3 regions of the Mesorhizobium sp. Mes31 genome follow, and region 3 is predicted to be linked to each of the others. Evidence: riboswitches for the same ligand, from Rfam matches in the RefSeq annotation. Region 3 holds a riboswitch; each other region holds the start of a gene.

Region 1 (5,389 bases), on a different contig from region 3:
CTTCGCCATCGCCTGCCTGATGCAGGTCTACTTCAAGGCCATCGCCGGCCAGGTGCCCGACCCCGACTGGGACGCCCGGCTGGCCGAGGCATCGTCGAAGTTCAGGGAGCTCAAGGACAAGGCGCTGGCTTCCTTCGGCGGCTCGCGCTGGGGCACGGCTGGCGCGACACGCTGATCAGCGGGGCCCGCGATCGCCGCCGTGGCATCGACGGTATTGAGGCGCTCCACGGTCGATTTGAGCGGCGCCTCACCTTGCCCGGAAAACGTCTCGCTCATGATCAGCTCGGGCAGCGGCAGCCGGCGACCCCAGCCATGCGTTTCGAGGTCCGGTTTTGGCGCGAACTCGGAAACGCGGCCGACGCAGAGATAGGCGACAGGCGTCACATGCTCGGGAATGGACAGCAGGCTTTTCAGCGCTTGCGCCTCGATGATGCTGACCCAGCCGACGCCAACGCCTTCGGCGCGCGCCGCCAGCCAGAAATTCTGCACCGCGCAGACCGTGCTGTAGAGATCCATCTCCGGATTGTGCCAGCGTCCCAGCGGTGAATCCTTCGAGCGCTCGCGGTCGCAGGTGATGCAGATGTTGAGTGCGCTTTCGCAAATGCCTTCCAGCTTGAGCTTGCGGTAGAGCGCCTGCCGTTCTGCCTCGATGGCCGGCAGTTCCTGCTCGCGCGCTGCCAGGAACAGGTCGCGCACCTTTTCGCGTCGTCCGGCATCGCGGATGAGGATGAAATTCCATGGCTGCATGAAGCCGACCGACGGCGCGTGATGGGCGGCAAGCAACAGCCGCGCCAGCACCTCATCGTCGAGCGCGGTCGGCAGGAAATGGCTGCGCACGTCCCGCCGCGTGAACATGGCGCGATAAACCGCATCGCGCGCCAACTGATCAAATCCGTCGCCAACAGGAGCGGTCATGGTTTCCGGCATCGCTTGTCCCCTTGCGATTGCAATCAATGCCAGCCGCCTGACCATGCGGATGACGATGCCTGCCAGGCCGGTCTTCTGGCTTGGGATCAACCCACGTCCGGCGCCTTCCCGTCCATCGACAGTGGCATTTACCGGCGCGGTCCCCCTCACAGCGTTGGGCACGCCACGGAGTTCAACCGTGTTCCCGATTCTCCCGCTTGCGGCGGGCACCAGGCAGTGCGGCGACCTTACGCCGAAGCGCCGGCGACGCCAATGCCCACGGCGACACGAATGGACGCAGGCGTGATTTTCCCCAGCCATCAGCCGCCTGCTCATGGCCTTTGTCGATCGGGGCCACTAGATTAGGACGATGGTTACCCGTCTCTACACCCATCCGATCTTCCTCGAGCACATCACGCCGCCCGGCCATCCCGAGCGGCCGGACCGCTTGCGCGCCATCGAGCGCGTGCTCGACGATGAGGCATTTGCCGCGCTCGACCGCGTCAAGGCGCCGGAAGGCGACGAGGCGACCATCCTCTACGCGCATCCCGCTGATTTCGTCGCCCGCGTCCGCGCCGCCATTCCCGACGAGGGCATCGCCCGCATCGACGCCGACACCACCGCCAGCCCGAAGAGCTGGCAGGCGGCGATCACGGCGATCGGCGCCGCCAACGCTGCCGTCGACGACGTCTTCACGGGCCGCGCCGACAACGCCTTCGTCGCCGCCCGGCCGCCCGGCCACCATGCCGAAAAGAACACCGCGATGGGCTTCTGCCTCTTCAACACCGCCGCGATCGCGGCGCGCTATGCGCAGAAGAAGCATGGCGTCGAGCGCGTCGCCGTCGTCGACTGGGACGTGCACCACGGCAACGGCACGCAGGATATTTTCTGGGACGATCCGTCGGTGCTCTATTGCTCGACGCATCAGATGCCGCTCTATCCCGGCACCGGGGCAAAGGGTGAAACCGGCGCCGGCAACATCGTCAACGCGCCGCTGGCGCCGCAGACCGGCAGCGAGGTCTTTCGCGATGCCTTCCTGTCGCGCGTTTTGCCGGCGCTGGACAATTTCGCTCCCGACCTGATCATCATTTCAGCCGGTTTCGACGCGCATCACCGCGATCCGCTGGCCGAGATCAATCTGACCGAGGACGATTTCGACTGGGCGACGGGACAACTGATGCAGCGCGCTACACGCCACAGCGGCAACCGGCTCGTCAGCCTGCTCGAGGGCGGATACGATCTGCAGGGACTGGCATTTTCGGTCGCCGCCCATGTCGGGCGACTGATGAAAGGATGAATGATGGCTGGTGAGACCAACGAAGACGTCAAGGCGATGAGCTTCGAACAGGCACTCGACGCGCTGGAAAAGATCGTCGATGATCTGGAGCGTGGCGACGTGCCGCTCGACCAGTCGATCAGGATCTACGAGCGCGGCGAGGCACTGAAGGCGCATTGCGACCGGCTGCTGAAGGCCGCCGAGGACAAGGTCGAGAAGATCCGGCTGTCGCGCGACGGCAAGCCGGTTGGAACGGAGCCGCTCGACGCGGACTGAGGCGCGGCCCGAACGATGGTCTTGCCTCACCGGTTTTTGGACACGATCATGATCGAGGATGGGCCGCGTCCCGATTGAAACGGCTCCAGGACAAGAGGAGGTTCGGAAACGATGTGCAGAAACATCAAGACCCTGTTCAACTTTGATCCGCCGGCAACCAACGACGAGGTCCGCGACGCGGCACTTCAGTTCGTTCGCAAGCTGAGCGGAACGACGCGGCCTTCGAAGCAGAACCAGCATGCATTCGACCACGCTGTCGATGCGATTGCCGCGTCAGCGCGCGAACTGCTCGATTCTCTCGAGACCCATCAGCATCCTCGCAATCGCGAAGAGGTGGCGGCCAAATTACGGGCCAAGGCGGCGATCCGGTTTGCCTGAGGCGTCCAATGCGGTCGTTGACCGCCGACAAGGAGATCTCGTGAGCTTCTTTCCCGGAAACGACCCACAGGCCGGCGATGCCTTCGCCAGCGACCAGATCGAACTGATGGTCATCCCGAACGCCAAGGACATTGGCGGTTTTCAGGTGCGCCGCGCCCTGCCGACCGCCAAGCGGCGGCTGGTCGGGCCGTTCATCTTCTTCGACCGCATGGGCCCGGCCATCCTGCGCGCCGGCCAGGCGCTCGATGTCCGCCCGCATCCGCATATTGGCCTGTCGACGGTCACTTATCTGTTCGACGGCAAGATCAGGCATCGTGATTCGCTCGGCACCGAGATGGTCATCCAGCCCGGTGACGTGAACCTGATGACCGCCGGCCGCGGCATCGTCCATTCCGAGCGCACGCCCGAGGAATTGCGCGGTGCACCGATGTCGATCTCCGGCCTGCAGACATGGCTGGCGCTGCCGGACGGCAAGGAAGAAGTGGCACCGGTGTTCGAAAACACTGGCGCGATGCTTCTCCCCGAGATCGATGCCGAAGGCGTCAGTGGGCGCGTCGTCATCGGTGATTTCCAGGGAATGCGGTCTCCGGTCAGGGCGCATTCCGACACGCTCTATGCCGACCTGCGCCTGGCGCCCGGCGCCAGCGTGAAAATTCCAGCCGATGCGGAAGAGCGCGCCATCTACACGCTGGAAGGTGAGGTCGCGATTTCAGGCGACGTGTTTCCGCCGGAACGCCTGTTGGTGTTCCGGCCCGGTGACGAGATCGTCGTGTCGTCGCAGGGCGGCGCGCATTTCATGCTGTTTGGCGGCGCTTCGCTCGGCTCCCAGCGTTACATCTGGTGGAATTTCGTCTCGTCGTCCAAGGAGCGCATCGAACAGGCCAAGCAGGAATGGAAGACCGGCCGCTTCGATATCGTTCCTGGAGACGAGGAAGAGTTCATCCCGCTGCCGGAAAACTAGTCCATATCGCCCAAAAGTGGCCTCGGTTTTGGGAGAACGACATGATGGACTAAGGCCCAAGGCCCGGCGCGCGTCACCGACACGCATTTACATTCGCTGGCCGGCGGCCTATTTCGCCGATGAATAGAGAGCCTGAGCCCGTGAACGCAACGCTGCATACGCCGCTTCTCGACAAGGTCCGCATTCCGGCCGACCTGCGCACGCTTGCCGAGAGCGAGCTGCCGCAACTGGCATCCGAGCTGCGTGCCGAACTGGTCGACGCCGTGTCCCGCACTGGCGGCCATCTTGGCGCCGGCCTTGGCGTGGTCGAGCTGACGGTGGCGCTGCACTATGTCTTCAACACTCCGGATGACCGGCTGATCTGGGATGTCGGCCACCAGGCCTATCCGCACAAGATCCTCACCGGCCGCCGCGACCGAATCCGCACCTTGCGGCAGGAGGGCGGCCTGTCCGGCTTCACCCGCCGCGCCGAGAGCGAGTACGATCCCTTCGGCGCCGCCCATTCCTCGACATCTATATCGGCCGGCCTCGGCATGGCCGCCGCCCGCGACCTATCCGGCGGCCGCAACAATGTCATCGCCGTCATCGGTGACGGCGCCATGTCGGCTGGCATGGCCTATGAGGCGATGAACAATGCCGGCGCGCTCGATGCCCGTCTCATCGTCATCCTCAACGACAACGACATGTCGATCGCTCCGCCGACCGGCGCCATGAGCGCCTATCTGGCGCGTCTGGCGTCGGGCAAGGCCTATATCGGCCTGCGTGACTTCGGCAAGAAACTGACCTCCTATCTCGGCAAACGCGCCGACCGCGCGATCACCCGGGCGGTCGAGCATGCGCGCGGCTACGTCACCGGCGGTACACTGTTCGAGGAGCTCGGCTTCTACCACATCGGGCCGATCGACGGTCACAATCTCGAGCATCTGATCCCGGTGCTAAGGAATGTCCGCGACAATGGCAAAGGCCCGGTGCTGATCCATGTCGTCACCCAGAAGGGCAAGGGCTATGCGCCGGCGGAAGCCGCCGCCGACAAGTATCATGGTGTCAACAAGTTCGACGTCATCACCGGCGCGCAGGCCAAGGCGCCTGCCAACGCGCCGGCCTACACCAAGGTATTCGCCGAAAGCCTGATCCAGGAAGGCCGCGAGGACGACCGCATCGTCGCCGTCACCGCCGCCATGCCGAGCGGCACCGGCCTTGACCTGTTCGGCGAGGTATTTCCTGCTCGGACCTTCGATGTCGGCATTGCCGAGCAGCATGCGGTGACCTTCGCCGCCGGCCTCGCCACGGAAGGTTACAAGCCGTTCGCGGCCATCTATTCGACCTTCCTGCAGCGCGCCTACGACCAGGTCGTGCACGACGTCGCGATTCAGAAACTGCCGGTGCGCTTCCCCATCGACCGCGCCGGCTTCGTCGGCGCCGATGGCGCCACCCATTGCGGCGCTTTCGACACCACCTTCCTGGCGACACTGCCGGGCTTCGTGGTGATGGCTGCGGCCGACGAGGCGGAATTGCGTCACATGGTGCGGACCGCGGCGAGCTATGATGAAGGCCCGATCGCCTTCCGCTATCCGCGCGGCAACGGCGTCGGT
Region 2 (5,389 bases), on a different contig from region 3:
TCGCGTCGATGCGGCCCATATGGCCGAACCAGCCCTCGCGGCTCGACCGCTCCTCGATCATGAAGCCGAGCGACAGGCCAGGCATGCGGCTGCCGAGCAGTTCGAGCTCCTTGCGGAAAATGATCTCTTCCGGGCGGCGCGCGCAGTTGACGAAGCCGACATCGGTCCATGGCGCGCAGTCGTTGAGCCAGCGCAGCATCGACATCATCGGCGTCACGCCGGAGCCGGCCGAAATGAACAGGTATTTGGCCGCCGGGTGGCTGTGCAGCGAGAAGTCGCCGGCCGGCCCATAGGCTTTGACATGGGTGCCGGGCGCCAGATGATCGAACATCCAGCGTGTGCCGATGCTGCCCGCTTGTGCCTTCACCGTCACCGCGATCGAGAACGGCCGCGACGGCGAGGATGACAGCGTGTAGGTGCGCATCAGCGGCCCCTCGGCGGTCGGCAGCTCCAACGTCACGAACTGGCCAGGCTTGTAGCGGAACCAGGTCTGGTTGTCGGAGCGGAAGGTGAAGGTCTTAACGTCAGGGGCCTCGTCGGCGACGCCGATCACTTCCAGCACCTGGAGCCTGTCGTTCCAGGGCGCCATCTCGTCGAGATGGCGATAGAGGCCAAGATCCGTCATCGCGTTCATCCTCTTGTCCCTTTTGTTCCGCACATGTCGTGAACCCAAAACCGCCGCGCACTTTTGGGCGCCATGCGTTAGGCGACGCTGCGCAGGGCCGGTTTGCCGTCTCCGGCCAGGCGTGGGCCGATGAAGCGTGCGTACCAGTCGACGAACTGGATCACGCCGCCCTCATGCAGCTCCGAATAGGGGCCCGGTTCGTAGGCCGGCGACAGGATGCCGAAGGCGTTTTCCTCGACGATGCGGCGGTCCTGGTCATTGGTCTCGGTCCACACATGGGTGAGTTCGGCGAGATCGTAGTCGACGCCTTCGACCGCATCCTTGTGCACCAGCCATTTCGTCGTCACCGCGGTTTCCGTGGCGCTGATCGGCAGCACCCGGAAGGTCACCGCATGGTCGATGAGGATGTGGTTCCACGTCGTCGGATAATGATAGTGCATCAAAGTGCCAATGCGGTCGGCGGAGACGGCTTCGGACAGGTTCTTCTTCACCGCCCGCTTGCCGGTCATCGTGTAGCTGACGGCATCGCGCAGCAGCGGCGCGCGGGTGGCGCGGTATTGCCCGGCCGGATCGATGCGAAACTTGCTCGGCAGGCCGGCCGCCTCGCATTTCGCCCAGTGCGCAAGCATTTCCGGGTCGCTGTCGGCGCCTTGCACGCCGGTCACCGTCGGTGCTTCCGGGAAGGTCTTGCACAGTTCCGGATGATTGCCGGCGCAATGGTAGCACTCGCGGTTGTTTTCCCAGACCAGCTTCCAGTTGCCCTTCTCGATGATCGTGCTCTCGAAGGCGACTTTTGCCTCGCGCAGCCGGTGCGGCAGCAGATAGGGTTCGATCATCGCCCGCATCGGCGCGAAATCCGCCGGCTCCTTGGCCAGGCAAATGAAGATGTAACCGCCGACCGTCTCGCAGGCGACCGGCTTCAGGCCGAACTGGCTCTTGTCGAAACCGTCGGCCATCTGCCTGGCGAATAGCAGCCTTCCGTCCAGCTCATAGGTCCATTGGTGATAGGGGCAGACCAGCTTGGCCGCCGTGCCCTTGTCGGAATTGCAGACACGGCTGCCGCGATGGCGGCAGGAATTGTGGAAGCCGTTGATCTTGCCTTGCTGGTCGCGGACGATGACGACCGGATAGTCACCGATCTGCACGGTGATGTAGCTGCCCGGCTTCGGCAGTTCGCAATCATGGCCGATGAACAGCCAGTCGCGATACCAGATCAGCTCCATGTCGAGCTTGAAATAGTCGGGGTCGGTGTAGAAGGGCTGCTCCAGTGAAAAGCCTTGCTTGCGGCTATTCAAGAGCCTCAGCATGTCGTTGCGCGCGTCCATGTCCTGTCCTCACAATCAAGGACTGCATCGGAGGGGAAGAGAGGAAGGATCGGACGCAAGCCGGCGATGTGCCGGACATGCACTATCCACCTCTTGACCGCCCACCGCGATCAGTCGAGTCTAGACATCTCCGGCTGGTTTCCGGGCTCTGGAGTTGTCCTTGCGGACGATCGCGACACCTTCCCAGGCTTTTGGCCCAGTGGTCTCCCGTTGCGACTTGAACTCCACCACCGTTGCGGGGGCAGCGCCGGATTCTGACCGGCTTCCCAATTCTCCGCCTCGTCGTCACGAAACGGCACCTGAGATGTCATGATCTAATCACGACGGCGATTGCGACATCGGCATGAAAGCGACATCGCATCCATGCGGCGCGACACGCATACGAAAACGCCCCGGTTGGCGATTGCGGGGCTGAAATCCGATCTGCCCGACGGCCATTTGCCGGCCGCGATCTTCCCGAATCCGGTCGCTGGCGGAGGCCAAAAACGGTTAACGGTTTCGAAAAGTGACTATTAGCTGCCTCTAAAATCGAACCGAACGGTTCGTTTCTGTTGACGGTGCGTGCAGGACGGTGTGAACGCTGGGCCCTAGACACAGTTGGTGATCGGAACGCCAGTTTCATCTAACTAACTGATATAAAATGTAAAAATACCTGGTGTAGAAGGCCGTGGCACAATTTCAAGTGGCAGATTCATGGTCCACGCGAAACAACTTCGTGATTGGAAATGGCTGGATGGCCTTCCCACATCGGGGCTGTCCGAACGACGCGAATTCCTTCCAAGACACGCCGCTAGACGGACGGAAATAAGAAGACACTGGAGTACCAAAAAATGAAAAAGATTGTCCTCACTGCCGCCGCCCTTCTGGCCATCTCCGGCAGCGCCTTCGCTAATGGTAGCGATCACTACGGTTCGAATGCCCCGGCAGCCACTGCTGTCGACAGCTCGTACACCGCTTCGATCAAGAAGTCGGAACCGGCTGCTCAGACGCCTGCCCAGGGCAGCGACCGTAACCTCTTCGGCAACAACTAACAGCCGAATCCCAGGTGACGGCGGGCTTGCCCGCCGCCCTGGCGAAATCCAGAAATTCAGGAGTACTTGAAATGAAGAAGATCATCCTTGCTGCCGCCGCCGTTCTGGCCATCTCCGGCAGCGCCTTCGCCGGCAGCGACAACTTTGGCTCCAATGGCGCCAACCAGCCTGCCGCCACCTCGGTTGACAGCTCGTACACCGCTTCGATCAAGAAGTCGGAACCGGCTGCTCAGACGCCTGCCCAGGGCAGCGACCGTAACCTCTTCGGCAACAACTAACAGCCGAATCCCCAGGTGACGGCGGCTTGCCCGCCGCCCTGGCGAAATCCAGAAATTCAGGAGTACTTGAAATGAAGAAGATCCTTATTGCCACCGCCGCCCTGCTTGCCATTTCCGGCAGCGCTTTTGCCGGCAGCGACAACTTTGGCTCCAACGGTGCCAACCAACCCGCCGCCGCGGTCGACAACTCGTACACGGCTTCCATCACGAAGTCGGAGCCGGCTGCCCAGGCGCCTGCCCAGGGCAGCGACCGCAACCTGTTCGGCAACAACTAACATCCGAAAGCAAGGCGGCGGGACAGCCCGCCGCCTTGAACTCGAAAATACCGGAGTATCAAAAATGAAAAAGATTGTTCTTACTGCCGCCGCTCTTCTGATTGCCGCAGGCAGCGCCTATGCCCGCAACGACAACGTTGGCGGCACCGACATCAACAAGCAGGCGACCGTCAACGTCGACACCTCGCATACGGGCTCGATCCGCAACAGCGGCTCGCCCGTCTACAAGCTGCTCAATTCGTCGGGTGACGTAGAGAAGTCAGCCCCCCAGGGCAGCGACCGGAACCTCTTCGGCCACTAGAGCCTGTTCCATCCCGATGGAATCGGGATGGGGCTCTATCTCTTCGTTTGAGCATGATCTTTCCCGAAAACCGGATTCCGCTTTTCGGGATCATGCTCTAACAACCGAAGCCGATTCCTGAAACAGAGCGGCGGGCCTTGCCCGCCGCTCTTTTTTGTCGCCTGGGTCCAGCAAGGCTGACCGCCTCAGGCCGCCTTTGCTTCCGGCTTTTGCAGCGCGAAGGAATGTCCGTCCGCGTCGAAGATGTGCAGGTCCTCGGCATTGGCGCTCAGCCGCAATGTCGAGCCGCGCTTGACCTCGACATTGCCGGGCAGCTTGGTCACCAGCGGCAGGTCGGCGCGGCCGATGTCGACATAGACAAGCTGGACCTCGCCGAGCTGCTCGACATAGTCGACCGTTCCCTCGAACAGATAGTCCGCGCCGGTGGCGATGATCAGGTCTTCCGGCCGCACGCCGAAACTCACCGCAGCACCTTTTGCCGAAGCCGGTGTCGAGATCGGCACCGTCGCCTTCCGCCCGCCGACATGGCTGACGACGGTCGGGTTTCCGGTCTTGTCGATGGTCGCCGGCAGGATGTTCATGGCCGGCGAGCCGATGAACTGGGCGACGAACAGGTTGCCGGGCTTCTTGTAGAGGTCCATCGGCGTGCCGACCTGTTCGATATGGCCTTCCTTGAGCACCACGATGCGGTCGGCCAGCGTCATCGCCTCGACCTGGTCGTGGGTGACGTAGATCATGGTCGTGTTGGGCATCGATTCCTTGAGCTTGGCGATCTCGATGCGGGTGGCGACACGCAGCGCCGCGTCAAGGTTCGACAGCGGCTCGTCGAACAGGAACACTTTCGGATTGCGCACGATGGCGCGGCCGATGGCGACGCGCTGGCGCTGGCCGCCCGACATCGCCTTGGGCAGACGGTCGAGATATTTGGTCAGCTGCAGGATTTCCGCTGCCTGCCGCACCCGCTTATCGATCTCGGCCTTGCTTTCCTTGCCGATCTTCATCGAGAAGGCCATGTTGTCGTAGACGGTCATGTGTGGATAAAGCGCATAGGACTGGAACACCATGGCGATGCCCCGCTTCGACGGCGGCACGTCGTTCACCACCTCGCCGGCGATCTTGAGCTCACCCGAGGTGATTTCCTCGAGCCCGGCGATCGACCGCAGCAAGGTCGACTTGCCGCAGCCGGACGGGCCGACGAAGACGATGAACTCGCCCGACTTTATATCGAGGTCGATGCCGTGGAGAATGTTCAGATTGCCGTAGGACTTCTTCACTTGTCTTAGCGTGACATCGGCCATTGGTTTCCTCCCAGTGATTTGAAATTCAGTCGATGCGCCCGAACCAGGCGCCGTAGCCGCCGAGCTGTATGGAACCGGTGCTCGTCTGGCCCGAAAATCCGTGCCCGGGCAAAGGGTGCAGCGATCGGTCGCCAAGGTCAATCTCGGTCGGCTTGGCTCCCAGATTGAAGACGCAGACGATCTGCTCATTGCCCGCCCGGCGCGTGAAAGCGACCGTGTCGCCCTGGCTTTCGATGAAGGTGATGTCGCCCTTGGC
Region 3 (5,389 bases):
CGCATCAGCATGAAGGAAAAAATCTCGCTCCCCATGGCCCGGCGCATTGCACTCGCCGCCCAGGGGTTTGCCGACGCCAGACCAGCCGCTACGCCCGATCGACGGCATCTGGCCCGCGTGCTTGCCCGCACCGGCCTGCTGCAGATCGATTCCGTCAGCGCCGTGGTGCGCGCTCATTATATGCCGCTTTATTCGCGCCTTGGCCCCTACCCGCTCGCCTTGCTCGACAACGCCGCGGTCACGCGCAAGCGCACCGTGTTCGAATACTGGGCGCATGAGGCCTCGTTCCTGCCGGTCGAGACATACCCGCTGATGCGCTGGCGCATGCAGCGGGCCGAGCGCGGCGATGAGATGTATTCGGGCCTGGCCAAATGGGGCCGCGAGCACGCCGCCTATATCGAAGAGATCTACCGCGCGGTCGTCGAGCGCGGCCCGATCGCCGCTTCGGCACTGGAAGGCCAGAAGGGCTCGGGCGGCTGGTGGGGATGGAGCCATGCCAAGCACGCCTTCGAATGGCTGTTCTGGGCCGGCCGCATCACCACGGCGCACCGCCGTGGCTTCGAGCGTTTCTATGACCTGCCGGAGCGCGTGCTGCCGCAGGCGATCCTAGATCTGCCGGTGCCAGCCACCGAGGACGCGCATCGCGAATTGCTGCGCATATCCGCGCGCGCCCACGGCATCGCGACATCAGGCGATTTGCGCGACTATTTCCGCCTGTCGCCCGCGGACATGAAAGGCCGGCTGGAGGAACTGGTTGAAACAGGCGAACTGGCGCCGGTGCGTGTCGAAGGCTGGGATAAGCCGGCTTACCTTCACAGGGACGCACGCATACCTCGAAAAATCGAGGCGCGCGCCCTGCTGGCGCCATTCGATCCGGTCGTCTTCGAGCGGTCGCGCTCGGAGCGGTTGTTCGATTTCCACTATCGCATCGAAATCTACACGCCGGCCGATAAGCGCCAGTACGGCTACTACGTCCTGCCCTTCCTGCTCGGCGATAGGATCGTGGCCCGCGTCGACCTCAAGGCAGACCGGCCTGCCAGCGTATTGCGTGTCCATGCGGCCTATGCGGAGCCAAGCGCACCCGCCGAAACCGCCGCCCAGCTGTTCGAGGAATTGAAGCAGATGCAGGGTTGGCTGGGCCTCGAACGCATTGAAGTGACGCCTGCAGGCGACCTCGGACAGCCACTTGCCGACATTGCCGCGTCGTAGACGTGCGTTGACACGGCTGTCCCTACAAGCCTAAATCCGGTCCAGACGGTCTCCTCTCGGCAAAGGGAGGAGCCAAGAGGGAATGCGGTGCGGGATCGCAAGATTTCAAATCCGCGGCTGTCCCCGCAACTGTAAGCGACGAGCCTGGGCCGAAAACCACTGGGATGTTCCCGGGAAGGCGGCACCCGAGGCGATGACCCGCGAGCCAGGAGACCTGCCGTCTGAGAGACAAAGAATCCGATCGCCTGGCGGGTTTTCCGGGCAAGGAGCCTGATTTGGAACGCGACAGCAGTTTTCCGGCTGAGACAGCGGACGTATTGTCCGGTGACGCCTTGACCGGCGTGACCGTGATCGTCTGCGCCTCCTGTCGCGACGAAACCGGTTCCGACGCCCATCCCCGCGCCGGCGAATTGCTTGCGGACGACACACGCCGCGCCGCCTCCGGGGAAGATATCCGCATCCGCAGCGTCGAATGCCTCGGCAATTGCAAGCGCCGGCTGAGCGCCGCGATCCTGCGCGACGGCTGCTGGAGCTACGTCTTCGGCGATCTGAGCGCCACCAGCGGCGCCGATCTCGTCGCTGGTGCAAAGCTCTTCGCCACCTCGACGGATGGCCTCATGCCATGGCGGGGCCGTCCCGATTCCCTCAAGCGCGGCCTCGTGGCCCGCATTCCTCCCCTCGACATGCTGAAGGACCAGATATGACAGCCTCCGTCTCCCGTGTTCCCTGCACTGTCGTCACCGGCTTCCTCGGCGCCGGCAAGACGACGCTGATCCGCCACCTCCTGGAAAACGCCGGCGGCAAGCGTATCGCCATCATCGTCAACGAGTTCGGCGACATCGGCATCGACGGCGAGATCCTGAAGGGCTGCGGCATCGACACCTGCCCCGAGGAAAACATCGTCGAGCTGGCCAATGGCTGCATCTGCTGCACCGTCGCCGATGATTTCGTGCCGGCGCTCGACCAGATCCTGTCGCTGACGCCGAAGGTCGACCATATCCTGATCGAGACCTCCGGCCTCGCTCTGCCCAAGCCGCTGGTGCAAGCCTTCCAGTGGCCGACGGTGAGGAGCCGGGTGACCGTCGATGGCGTCATCGCGGTGGTCGACGGCCCGGCGCTGGCCGAAGGCCGCGTCGCCAATGACATGGACGCCTTGCAGGCGCAGCGCGCTCAGGATGGGACGCTCGACCACGACGACCCGGTCGAGGAAGTGTTCGAGGACCAGATCGCCTGCGCCGACCTCATCATCCTGTCGAAAAGCGATCTGATGGACGCCGCCGGCTCCGCCCGCGCCAATGCCATCATCAATGAGCACATCGCTCGCGCGGTGAAGATTGTGCCGACCTCGCAGGGCAAGGTCGATCCCTCGGTGCTGCTCGGCCTCGGCCTCGCCGTCGAGGACGACATCGAAAACCGCAAGACCCACCACGACGACGAACTCGACCACGAGCATGACGACTTCGACAGCTTCGTCATCGATATTTCCTCGATCGCCAACCCGGAGGAGCTGGCAAAACGCGTCGCCACCGCAGCCGAGGAAGAAAACGTGCTGCGTGTAAAAGGCTTCGTCGAGGTCGGCGGCAAGCCGATGCGGCTTTTGCTTCAGGCCGTCGGGCCGCGCGTCAATCATTACTATGACCGCGCCTGGACCGCAGCGGACGACCGCCGCTCTCGCCTCGTGGTCATCGGCCTCAAGGGGCTGAATCGCCCGGCGATCGAGCGTATCCTCGCCGGCTGATTTTAACGCCATGCACATCCTCACCACGACCTCCGCCTCGCTCGACGATTTCGCCGAGCCGGTCGATCTGCGGCAGACGCCGGCGGATGTCGTGGCGCTGTCCTTCACCGACAGCGATCTCGCCGGGCTGGCGGCGGCGTGGAAGACGGATGCCAACCGCCTGCCTTCGATGCGGCTGGCCGCACTTCGCGACCTGCGCCATCCCATGTCCGTCGACCTCTGGGTCGACAGCGTCGCCCGCCACGCCAAGGTCATCCTCGTTCGCATCCTTGGCGGCTACGACTGGTGGCGCTATGGCTGTGACCAGCTTGCTGCGGTCGCCCGCGACCGCGGCATAAAACTGGCGCTACTGCCCGGCGAGTGCCGCGACGAGGACCTGCGCCTGATCGAAGCCTCGACACTGCCGCGCGAGGAATTGGAGGGCCTGCTCGACTATTTTCGCGAGGGCGGCCCGGCGAATATGAGCGCGCTGGTGCACCGGCTTGCACGGTTGGCGGGATCGGATGCGGCAGTCGCCGAACCGGTCGCGGTTCCGAAGGCCGGGTTTTATGAGCCGGGACATGGCGTCATGGAGCGCGGCCTACCCCTTCCCTTCGAGGGGGAGGGAAACGTCGTGCCCATCCTGTTCTATCGCTCGATGCTGCTCGCCGCCGATGTCGCGCCGATCGATGCCCTTTTCGAAGCGCTGCGGCAGCGCGGCATGCGCCCGGCCCCGATCTTCGTCGCCAGCCTGAAGGACCCGGCGTCGCTCACGTTCGTGGAGACCGCGCTCGCCGCGCTGAAACCCGCCGCCATCATCACCGCGACCGCTTTCGCCTCTGGCGCCGAACCCGGCGTCGAAACCCCGTTCGACCGCGCCGGCGTGCCTGTGTTCCAGGTCATCGTCGCCACCACCCGCCGCGACATCTGGGAGAACAACCAGCGTGGGCTGGCGCCCGCCGACCTCGCCATGCATGTCGTGCTGCCCGAATTGGACGGCCGCATCCTTGCCGGCGCGATTTCCTTCAAGGGCGAAAGCGAGACCGATCCGGCGCTTGGTCACCGCGCCTTCGCCAACCGGCCGGAAGCGGATCGCGTAGCGCAAGTGGCGGACCGCGTCGCGGCCTTCATTCGCTTGCAGGAGACGCCTCGCGCCGAGCGCAAGCTCGCCATCCTCATCCCGGACTATCCGAGCGCCCCCGGCCGCACCGGCTATGCCGTCGGCCTCGACGTGCCGTCCAGCGTGCTGGCGATGCTGCACGATCTGAGCGAACAGGGCTACGCCGTCGAGGGGATTCCGCAAACGCCGCGTGAGCTGCTGCAGATGCTGGAACGCGGCAGTGACGGGCTGGGGCTGGGGGACTATCGAGACTTGTCCAAGGGCCTGCCGCCTGGGGCGATGGCTGCGGTAAAAGCTGCGTGGGGCAAGGCGGAGGACGACAAAGGCCTGTGCGAGGCACACCCCTCTGTCCTGCCGGACATCTCCCCCGCAAGGGGGGAGATTGCGCCGTCATCATTGCTTTCGCCAATATCAGACGTTGCGCCAACCGCTGAGGCTGCAAAAGGAGAACCGGCACCGAAACTGCCGATCTCCCCCCTTGCGGGGGAGATGTCCGGGAGGACAGAGGGGGGTGTTCAAGCGCCGACATCGGCACACTTTCCCTTCCGTGCCGCCACCTTCGGCAACATCACCGTCGCGCTAGCCCCCGATCGCGGCCGTTCCGCTGACCGCCGCGCCGACTATCATGACCCGACGCTGCCACCGCGCCATGCGCTGATCGCCTTCGGCCTCTGGCTGCGCAAATCGCTTGCCGTCCATGCGCTTGTCCATGTCGGCGCCCATGGCACGCTGGAATGGCTGCCGGGCAAGACGGTTGCACTCTCTGAAAACTGTTTTCCCGAGATCGTCACCGGTCCCCTGCCCGTTATCTATCCCTTCATCGTTTCCAATCCCGGCGAGGCGGCGCAGGCCAAGCGGCGCATCGCCGCCGTCACCCTTGGCCATCTGCCGCCGCCGCTAACTGGCGCCGGGCTGGACGAAAACCAGCACAGACTTGAGCGCCTGGTCGACGAATATGCCCAGGCCGATGGTCTCGACCGCCGCCGGCGCGACCGTCTGGCCAAGCTGATCGTCGAAACCGCGCAAAAGACCGGCCTCGCCTCCGAAGCCGGGGTCGCCAGGACCGACGCGCCCGACGAGGCGCTGCGCCGCATCGACGCCTGGCTCTGCGACCTCAAGGATTTCGCCATCAAGGACGGCTTGCATATCTATGGCCGCTCGCCCGAGGACGAACCCGACGCCATGCGCCGCCAAAGTGCGGAAGCCGAGAAAACGGCATTGCTCGCCGCACTCGACGGCCGCCACGTGAAGGCCGGTCCGGCCGGCGCACCCGCACGCGGCCGCTCCGATGTTTTGCCCACCGGCCGCAACCTGTTCACCTCGGACCCGCGCACCATGCCGAC

What was found. Region 3 has a riboswitch for cobalamin ahead of NR193_RS13065 (DUF1636 family protein). Riboswitches for the same ligand answer to the same signal wherever they lie in the genome.
Region 1: linked by a shared signal. The riboswitch ahead of bluB (5,6-dimethylbenzimidazole synthase) and the one ahead of NR193_RS13065 (DUF1636 family protein) in region 3 are both predicted to bind cobalamin.
Region 2: linked by a shared signal. The riboswitch ahead of NR193_RS02325 (aromatic ring-hydroxylating dioxygenase subunit alpha) and the one ahead of NR193_RS13065 (DUF1636 family protein) in region 3 are both predicted to bind cobalamin.

What each region holds. Positions count from the first base shown of each region.
Region 1 covers NZ_JALJRL010000002.1:58,440-63,828, forward strand. The annotation lists gene NR193_RS02960 (hypothetical protein) at 1-175, shown strand, start outside; partial or broken gene bluB (5,6-dimethylbenzimidazole synthase) at 298-972, opposite strand; cobalamin riboswitch at 975-1,156, opposite strand; gene NR193_RS02970 (histone deacetylase family protein) at 1,277-2,203, shown strand; gene NR193_RS02975 (exodeoxyribonuclease VII small subunit) at 2,207-2,458, shown strand; gene NR193_RS02980 (DUF2277 domain-containing protein) at 2,570-2,836, shown strand; gene NR193_RS02985 (pirin family protein) at 2,877-3,797, shown strand; gene dxs (1-deoxy-D-xylulose-5-phosphate synthase) at 3,917-5,389, shown strand, end outside.
Region 2 covers NZ_JALJRL010000001.1:512,839-518,227, reverse strand. The annotation lists gene NR193_RS02330 (hybrid-cluster NAD(P)-dependent oxidoreductase) at 1-625, opposite strand, end outside; gene NR193_RS02325 (aromatic ring-hydroxylating dioxygenase subunit alpha) at 703-1,950, opposite strand; cobalamin riboswitch at 2,065-2,268, opposite strand; gene NR193_RS02320 (DUF680 domain-containing protein) at 2,781-2,981, shown strand; gene NR193_RS02315 (DUF680 domain-containing protein) at 3,053-3,259, shown strand; gene NR193_RS02310 (DUF680 domain-containing protein) at 3,331-3,534, shown strand; gene NR193_RS02305 (DUF680 domain-containing protein) at 3,599-3,835, shown strand; gene NR193_RS02300 (ABC transporter ATP-binding protein) at 4,021-5,133, opposite strand; gene NR193_RS02295 (alpha-glucosidase family protein) at 5,159-5,389, opposite strand, start outside.
Region 3 covers NZ_JALJRL010000006.1:257,340-262,728, reverse strand. The annotation lists gene NR193_RS13070 (winged helix-turn-helix domain-containing protein) at 10-1,209, shown strand; cobalamin riboswitch at 1,239-1,446, shown strand; gene NR193_RS13065 (DUF1636 family protein) at 1,485-1,913, shown strand; gene cobW (cobalamin biosynthesis protein CobW) at 1,910-2,947, shown strand; gene NR193_RS13055 (cobaltochelatase subunit CobN) at 2,958-5,389, shown strand, end outside.